2 regions of the Escherichia sp. MAL-1 genome follow, and region 1 is predicted to be linked to the other one. Evidence: predicted binding sites of a transcription regulator. Region 1 holds the regulator's gene; the other holds the start of a gene.
The links. Region 1 encodes CRP, which controls carbon source genes, mostly activating them, when cyclic AMP is high. Its sites were predicted from a motif close to ATGTGANNNNNNTCACAT; they were not measured.

Region 1 (4,425 bases):
ACAACGCTGAATGGCGATTTCACAAGACTGTAAATACTCTTGTGCCAGTTCAGGTGGCAATGCCCGGTGTTCCCGCGCCAGCGTGGTCATGGCATTAATATGCTCAACAATAAACTGGCTGTGCGTTACCCACAGTTTCATATCTGCCAGATAATGGCTGTTAAACGCCGGTTCCTGCATCGCCTGATTCAATGAGTTATACAGAGTGTTATGTGCCTGATTTACCCGCATTCGCTGCCAGGCCAGTGGCGTAGGTTGCGGATCCTCGCTAAGAATCAAGCGAATCGCTTCCTGATAGGCTTCTAAAGCATCATGGGCGTTTTTACGCAATAACCCGCTCTGCCACTGCGGCCACAGCCAGACAGTACCGCCGAAAGCAATTAAACAACCAATAATGGTATCGATAAGACGCGGAAGGATGTATTGCTCGCCGTTCAACCACAATAGTTGCAGGGTATACACTGCGGTAATAGTAAAACCGACCGTCGCCCAGCCGTAGTTTTTGCGCAATATCAGGTAGCTGGCGAGGGTGGTAATCAGCATCAACGTCAGGGTGTAACCTTCGGGAATTTTAAAGTGCAGCGCCACGCCCGCAATGATTAACCCGACCACGGTTCCCACGGAGCGATTCACAATCCTCAGACGGGTTGCGCCATAGCCATTTTGTGTCACCAGCAATACCGTCATCAGGATCCAGTACGACTTCGGCAGATGCAGCGCGGTGCCCATCAGGCTGGCAACGCTTAACATCACACTGAGTCGTCCGGCATTGCGTAGCGCCGGAGACTTTAGTGACAGATAACTTTTCAGCGCCGGAAGTAATGGCATTCGCCGCTGTTTATCGGCCAGTAAGTCACGGGCATAGAGCGGTTTTTGGGTGCGCAGCACGCGGGCGATGCGGCTGAAATGCCAGTAGCAGAATTGCCCAACCGGATTATCCGGATGCTGGCGGGCGATTTTTTCCAGTGCGCCAATTTGCTTTTCCATCGTAAAACGCGTTGGCAGGCGATGGTAAAGAATGTCATCAGCCAGCACGCGCAGGCGAGCGGCGACGGTTTGCGCATTCCAGCGGATAACTTCTTCCGCATGGCTACGCTCGACCAGTTTTTGCACCTCTTCCGGCTGATGCAAACTGACCGAAATATGTTCCTGCAAATCCAGCGCCTCCTGGAAAATACGCAGCATCCGCTTGTAATCGGTATTGTTTTGCGCGGAAAGCATATGCATTTGCTGATAGCACTGGGTAATTAAATCGACCGCTTTTTGCTGGCGCACCAGCAGCGGCGGCAGCGCTTTTTCAGGGTCGGTGTGCTGGGTAAGCAGGCTGTATTTGGCTTCACAATAATCTGCCAGTTCACGGTACAGCAGACTTAGTGACTCGCGCAGCGGTTGTTCGCGCCAGATCCAGAACCAAAACCAGTTAAACAATCCGTACCAGAGAGTGCCCAACGCATAGATGAGCAATGGTTCCCAGACCGGCATGTATCCCGCCAGACTGAGGGTAAAAATGGCGGCGAGCAGCGATGCGGGAAGCAATTTTGCGTGCAATGGCCCCAGCTCAGCAGTGACGCCAAGTACCAGCGTTAATCCGGTCAGCAAAAAGGGCAGGGGGACATCTTTTGCCAGTAGTAGCTGTGTCAGCAAGCTACAGGTGGCAAACAGCGACGCACCAATGATTAAGCGTTTGAAAAAACGTTTATGAGGCGTATCAAGGCCCGCAATATTGCAACAGGCAGGAACGAGGGAGAAGAGCAGACCGAATCGTAATTCGCCAAGCATTAACCCAACGGCCACGGGCAAACATAGCACCAGCGTTTGTCGAAGTGCATAGTTGATATCGGGGTGATAAATCAGTCTGCGCCACATCGGGGGAAACAAAATGGCGCGCTACCAGGTAACGCGCCACTCCGACGGGATTAACGAGTGCCGTAAACGACGATGGTTTTACCGTGTGCGGAGATCAGGTTCTGATCTTCCAGCATCTTCAGAATGCGTCCCACGGTTTCACGAGAACAGCCGACAATCTGACCAATTTCCTGACGGGTAATTTTGATTTGCATACCGTCCGGGTGAGTCATAGCGTCTGGTTGTTTTGCCAGATTCAGCAGAGTCTGTGCAATGCGGCCCGTCACGTCGAGGAACGCCAGGTTGCCCACTTTCTCTGAAGTGACTTGCAGACGACGCGCCATCTGTGCAGACAAACGCATCAGAATGTCCGGGTTTACCTGAATCAATTGGCGAAATTTTTTGTACGAAATTTCAGCCACTTCACAGGCGGTTTTCGCACGTACCCATGCGCTACGTTCCTGGCCCTCTTCAAACAGGCCCAGTTCGCCAATAAAATCACCCTGATTCAGATAGGAGAGGATCATTTCTTTACCCTCTTCGTCTTTGATCAGCACTGCCACAGAGCCTTTAACGATGTAGTACAGCGTTTCCGCTTTTTCACCCTGGTGAATAAGCGTGCTCTTGGATGGGTACTTATGAATGTGGCAATGAGACAAGAACCATTCGAGAGTCGGGTCTGTTTGCGGTTTGCCAAGCACCATGCGCGGTTATCCTCTGTTATAAGCTTTCTCCAGAGCCAGATAACGCCGCTGTCTCTGGATTGCCGAAATATGCTTCCCGCTACCTGGGAAGGGGCTATCAACTGTACTGCACGGTAATGTGACGTCCTTTGCATACATGCAGTACATCAATGTATTACTGTAGCATCCTGACTGTTTTAGCATAGCTTTCGCTTTGTGTCTCCTGGTGTCTCGCTTCAGCATGACCCAGGTCGCCTTCCGTTGCGCGATTTGGTTAGTACGCGTACTCTGTCAGGAAAATTGACGCAGTGGAGTAGCAAAAATGCAAGCGCGAGTGAAGTGGGTCGAAGGGTTAACTTTTCTGGGCGAATCCGCCTCTGGTCATCAGATTTTAATGGACGGCAACTCAGGCGATAAAGCACCAAGTCCGATGGAAATGGTGTTGATGGCGGCGGGTGGTTGCAGTGCCATCGATGTGGTTTCGATCCTGCAAAAAGGGCGTCAGGATGTGGTCGATTGTGAAGTAAAATTGACCTCTGAACGCCGCGAAGAGGCACCACGCCTGTTTACGCACATTAATCTGCATTTTATCGTCACCGGTCGCGACCTGAAAGACGCAGCGGTTGCGCGTGCGGTTGATCTCTCTGCCGAGAAATATTGTTCAGTGGCGTTGATGCTGGAAAAAGCGGTGAATATTACTCACTCGTATGAAGTGGTTGCCGCGTGACTTAACTATCCCGTTGTGAAGCCGGATAGTATTTTATCCGGCGTAATAGCAGAGTTACTCGATTTTCTTTCCTTCCATCAATCGTTGCACCAGCGGCAGCATAATTAATTCCATTGCCAGACCCATTTTGCCGCCCGGTACCACTAACGTATTGATGTGGGAAATGAATGAGCCTTGCAACATCGCCAGCAGCCAGGGGAAATCGATCCCTTCCAGATTACGAAAATGGATCACCACAAAGCTTTCATCGAGCGACGGGATACCTTTTGCCGCGAACGGGTTTGAAGTGTCGACGGTGGGAACGCGCTGGAAGTTAAGATGGGTGCGGGAAAACTGCGGTGTGATGTAGTTGATATAGTCTTCCATTGAACGCACTACTGAGTCCATCACTGCTTCTCGTGAGTGCCCGCGCTCGCTGGTGTCGCGGATCAGTTTTTGAATCCACTCAAGGTTAACGATAGGCACCACGCCGACCAGTAAGTCCACATGCTGCGCAACGTTATGCTGTGGCGTGACTACGCCGCCGTGTAAACCTTCATAAAACAGTACATCAGTGGGTTCCGGTAAAGGTTGCCAGGGGGTGAATGTCCCCGGTACCTGATTCCACGGTACGGCTTCATCGTAGGTATGCAGATATTTGCGAGATTTCCCTTTGCCGCTCTGACCGTATTCAATGAAGGTTTGTTCCAGCAGGCCGAAGTCGTTAGCCTCGGGGCCGAAGTAGCTGATATGCCGCCCGGCGTCGCGCGCTTTGCGGATCGCCATGTCCATTTCCGGGCGGGTGTAACGGTGAAAACTGTCGCCTTCCACCTCAGCTGCATGCAGATTTAACTGCGCGAATATTTTACGAAACGCGAGGCTGGTGGTGGTGGTCCCCGCGCCGCTGGATCCTGTTACCGCAATGACCGGATGTTTGGCAGACATAGTAACTCCATGACTTAGCTATCATTATTATCTCGTCCGCCGACGGTTGCAGGTTATTCGCGAAACTGACTGCGCGGCATAATATTGACCGTTTCGTGCAGCTCCGACCATACCAGCACCGCTTCTCCGCACTGTAGCTGGCGTTTGACGTCGGCGACTTTCTGTTCAAGTGTACGCTCATGTTCACCATAATCGGTGCCTTCACGTAACACAAAGCTTTCAATTAAATTTTCCAGCGTTTCGGGG
Region 2 (4,425 bases), 2.4 Mb from region 1:
CAGAAAGTCAAAAGCCTCCGACCGGAGGCTTTTGACTATTACTCAACAGGTAAGGCGCGAGGTTTTCCTTCAGGATCAACCGCGACATACTTAAATAATGCTTCTGTCGCTTTATAGCGTTGCCCAATTGGTTCAGACGCTACTTTTTTCACCCACACTTCAATATTAATGCTGACCGATGTCGTCCCTTTCTGGACACAGCGTGCATAGCAGCACACCACATCGCCGACCGCAACCGGCCGTAAGAAAGTCATTCCTTCAACCCGCACAGTCACTACGCGACCGTGGGCAATTTCTTTTGCCAGAATAGCGCCGCCAATATCCATTTGTGACATTAACCAACCACCAAAGATGTCACCATTGGCATTGGTATCGGCGGGCATGGCTAAAGTACGTAAAACAAGATCGCCCTGAGGGACGTTATGTGTTGTAGACATGGTAAAACCGACTTAAAAGGAAAATCACAGGCGCGATGCTACTATGATTTTCCTGAGGAGAACAGAGGAGATACAGCGCCAGCCCCGAAGGACTGGCAGTCTGGTTAGGATTTATCTTCCTGCGGCATGTGGCGGTAGATATAGATACCGCTTAACAATGTGAAGATTAAGGTAAGGGCGGTCAGGCCAAAGACTTTAAAGTTGACCCAAATATTTTGCGGCAGCCAGAATGCGATGTAGATGTTTGCCAGACCGCAAAGGATAAAGAAAACAGCCCAGGCCAGATTCAGCTTCGACCATACCGGTTGCGGCAGCGTGAGTTCTTTACCCAGCATCCGCTGAATTAGCGGCTTTTTCATCACCCATTGGCTGACTAACAGGGCTCCCGCAAATAGAGCATAAATGACTGTAACCTTCCATTTAATAAACTCATCATTGTGGAAGAACAGCGTCAAGCCACCGAAGACGACCACCAGAACAAAAGTGATCAGGGCCATCTTTTCAACCTTACGAAAGCGAACCCAGCTATAGATAAGCACAATCGCCGTGGCGACGATCAGCGCCGCAGTAGCCGCATAGATGTCATAAATCTTGTAAAACGCGAAAAAGACAACCAGCGGTAAAAAATCAAGAAACTGCTTCATTTTACGATTCCGTAATCAAATGCTTAAGGTTATTGGCGAATCAACATATACAGGCGGAACAGATAGATGAGCAATATGGCTGAAATCAGGTTGCTCAAGGTGTTCGCCAGTACGGCACCAATTTCCGGGGTTAATGCGGCAAAAGAAGAGGCAAAAAGCAGCAACAGTGTTTTTGCCAGCAACCAGCTCAGTACTGCGGGTGCCACCAGACGCATATTCGCCCAAGTCAGCCGCATACTGCTACGCATCGAGGCAAAAACGCCCATTTTGTCCTGTACCAACATCACCGGTGCCAGGGCCAGTAAAATGGCCATGATAATTCCCGGAACGACCACCAGCATGATGCCAATCTGTACTAAAAGGGTAGTCAGAAAAATCAGAATAAATAACTTTGGCAATATCGGCGCACTGGCACCAATAGCTCGCAGCGCACTGACTCTCTGACCCGCAGACACCAGCTGGATAATTAATATTACGCCTCCGGCGAGAATGGCGTTACCGATTAATCCTGAAAAAGTGGACGCCGCTGAAGCCTGCAGCAAAATTTGTTGCTGTTCCGGTGACATATTCTGAACCAGGTCGAACAACCCACTACTGCCGCTAACGGGCACGCCGTCATTGAGCTGCGCAAGCTGTGCATCACTGGGTGAGAAAACATGCCCTAACACCACTGTGATAAACGCACATAGCAACGATACCAACAGAATGGTCATAAATTGATTACGGAAGAAATTTCCGGTGTCACGGTATACGGACTGCGCCGTGATAGACATGCACTCTCCTTGAGTTTTATGCAGGTGTTAATTAGCGGGCAATTGTACCCTGGTTAAGCCTCGGGTGGCAGCATCAGGTCTTGTATGGAAAAGCATATCTTTGTAAAGCGGAGGTAATTGCTGGCCTTCAGGCATGGGCAAATCGCGGCAAGTGGCGACCGAGTTAATATTTGCGTAGCGAAAATATTTAAAAATTGATTTAAATCACATTAACCAGGATTCTCAATGCAACTTCTAAATTAATCCAGATCAATAAAGGGTGAATTATCATATGTAATGTGATCTATGTAGGATCATTTGTTACTCCAATGTAGGTATATTCGTCACGTTTTTATAACCATAACGACGGAGCGGATATGAAAAAGTTAACAGTGGCGGCTTTGGCAGTAACAACTCTTCTCTCTGGCAGTGCCTTTGCGCATGAAGCAGGCGAATTTTTTATGCGTGCAGGTTCTGCAACCGTACGTCCAACAGAAGGTGCTGGTGGTACGTTAGGAAGTCTGGGTGGATTCAGCGTGACCAATAACACGCAACTGGGCCTTACGTTTACTTATATGGCGACCGACAACATTGGTGTGGAATTACTGGCAGCGACGCCGTTCCGCCATAAAATCGGCACCCGGGCGACCGGCGATATTGCAACCGTTCATCATCTGCCACCAACACTGATGGCGCAGTGGTATTTTGGTGATGCCAGCAGCAAATTCCGTCCTTACGTTGGGGCAGGTATTAACTACACCACCTTCTTTGATAATGGATTTAACGATCATGGCAAAGAGGCAGGGCTTTCCGATCTCAGTCTGAAAGATTCCTGGGGAGCTGCCGGGCAGGTGGGGGTTGATTATCTGATTAACCGTGACTGGTTGGTTAACATGTCAGTGTGGTACATGGATATCGATACCACCGCCAATTATAAGCTGGGCGGTGCACAGCAACACGATAGCGTACGCCTCGATCCGTGGGTGTTTATGTTCTCAGCAGGATATCGTTTTTAATTCCGCACAAAAACGACCCCGTAATATACGGGGTCAATAAGGACATGGTATAAAGGGTATTATTTCTTCGCTTCTACGCCATCAGTTTCAGAGCGAATTAAAAATTTCTCAGTTGTTTGCGGAATATTCTGAATCAGCCAGTCGGCCATTTGCTTTTCCTCATTTAAAATCGCTTCGATGGTTGGAATTGAAGCTGTATCACCGGCATTTTTTGCTGCTGCTAATAGTGAGGTGTAACAGGCGATTTCAAATTGCTCGAAGACATATCCGCTAATAGAGCCTTTGACTATTTCATCAGAAGGGAATATACCACCGATTGACTGCCCAAGCGCAGCCATTTTACTCATGGAATCTTTAATGACTGAACGTGAAATGTCATTACGATCAAGAATAGTTTCCAGTTGAACAATCTGGTTTTTGGTTTCACTAAGATGTTGTTCAATACGAGCGCGTAGTTCAGGATAATTATCTATACGGCTGGCCATGGATTCAAGCATAGATTCGGCTTGCTTTTCCATTGCGTGGGCGTCACGTAACCAGTCATGATAATGTTCAATACGATTCATGAAAATGTCCTCTTTATAAAATGACTAAAAGTTAAAATTCATATTTCAGGCTTTATTTTCGGCTTTCTTATTTACGTTATTAATGGCCAGATCAGTCAGTTTGATGTCGGTGGCCTTTTCTTCTTCCAGGGTTTCTTTCAGAAGCTTCGCTGCTTTACGGTAACCTAATTGTTCAGCCAGCGTCGCTAATGTCCCGTAACTGGCAATCTCATAATGCTCGACTTTCTGTGCTGCGGCAATCAGTGCGGCATCACGCACTTCGTTTTTCTCGGTACTTTCGATGACCTCATTAGCTTCTTCAATAAGACCTTCCATTGCCACACATTTCATGCGCTTAATTTTCAGGTTCGATTCGGACTCCACAACTTGATCAATACGTTCAATCTGTCCATGAATTTCCTCGAGGTGCGCATGAAAAGCCTGACTTAATTTTTCATTTGATGTTGCTCTTGCGAGTTTTGCCAGTGCCCGGGTTAATTGTTTTTCTGCGCTGTAGGTATCTGAAAGCAGGTGAATAAATACATCTTCAATGGTCTTCATATTCATATTTTTCTCCAGTGAAATCACTGCGAGCCATACGGCCCGCAGATGCAATTATCTTTATCAGCTGATATTAATAATTAACGGTGAATCAGGATTTGCCTGATTTATTACCACCGCTTTGTTGACCGCCTTTTTTACCCGCTTCAGATGCGCGTTGCGGATCATTTTTAAAATTACCGCCGCTATGCTGACCGCCTTTACGGCCTGCGTCGGATGCCTTCTCACGGTCTTCGGCGAAATTTCCTGAACCACCACGATGTTCGGCCATGTTATTTCTCCCGTTGCGTTGCATTGTTTCATTAATATGAGTGTTGTGTGTCGACACTCATTAAAATTAGTCGCTAATGAGAATTAGTCAAATTAAGCGCAACGAGAAGATAGAGGGAAAATATATTTTGAGGAACATTCTGGATATATTAACAATTACCTGAGGAATAAGTGACTTAGAGAAAATTATTGATTTTACT

Region 2: ompW (outer membrane protein OmpW) is a predicted target of CRP. The motif match lies at 2,047-2,064, and genes of this name have one in related genera.

Annotation. Positions count from the first base shown of each region.
Region 1 is NZ_CM129609.1:396,302-400,726, forward strand. Features, by position in the region: gene ACU8XX_RS01830 (YccS/YhfK family putative transporter) at 1-1,866, opposite strand, end outside; gene crp (cAMP-activated global transcriptional regulator CRP) at 1,917-2,549, opposite strand; gene ACU8XX_RS01840 (OsmC family protein) at 2,851-3,255, shown strand; gene ACU8XX_RS01845 (phosphoribulokinase) at 3,310-4,179, opposite strand; gene ACU8XX_RS01850 (YheU family protein) at 4,233-4,425, opposite strand, start outside.
Region 2 is NZ_CM129609.1:2,778,427-2,782,851, reverse strand. Features, by position in the region: gene yciA (acyl-CoA thioester hydrolase YciA) at 39-437, opposite strand; gene ACU8XX_RS13805 (septation protein A) at 542-1,081, opposite strand; gene ACU8XX_RS13800 (YciC family protein) at 1,111-1,854, opposite strand; partial or broken gene ACU8XX_RS13795 (YkgJ family cysteine cluster protein) at 1,882-1,971, opposite strand; gene ompW (outer membrane protein OmpW) at 2,211-2,849, shown strand; gene ACU8XX_RS13785 (ferritin-like domain-containing protein) at 2,909-3,415, opposite strand; gene ACU8XX_RS13780 (YciE/YciF ferroxidase family protein) at 3,461-3,961, opposite strand; gene ACU8XX_RS13775 (con-10 family general stress protein) at 4,047-4,226, opposite strand.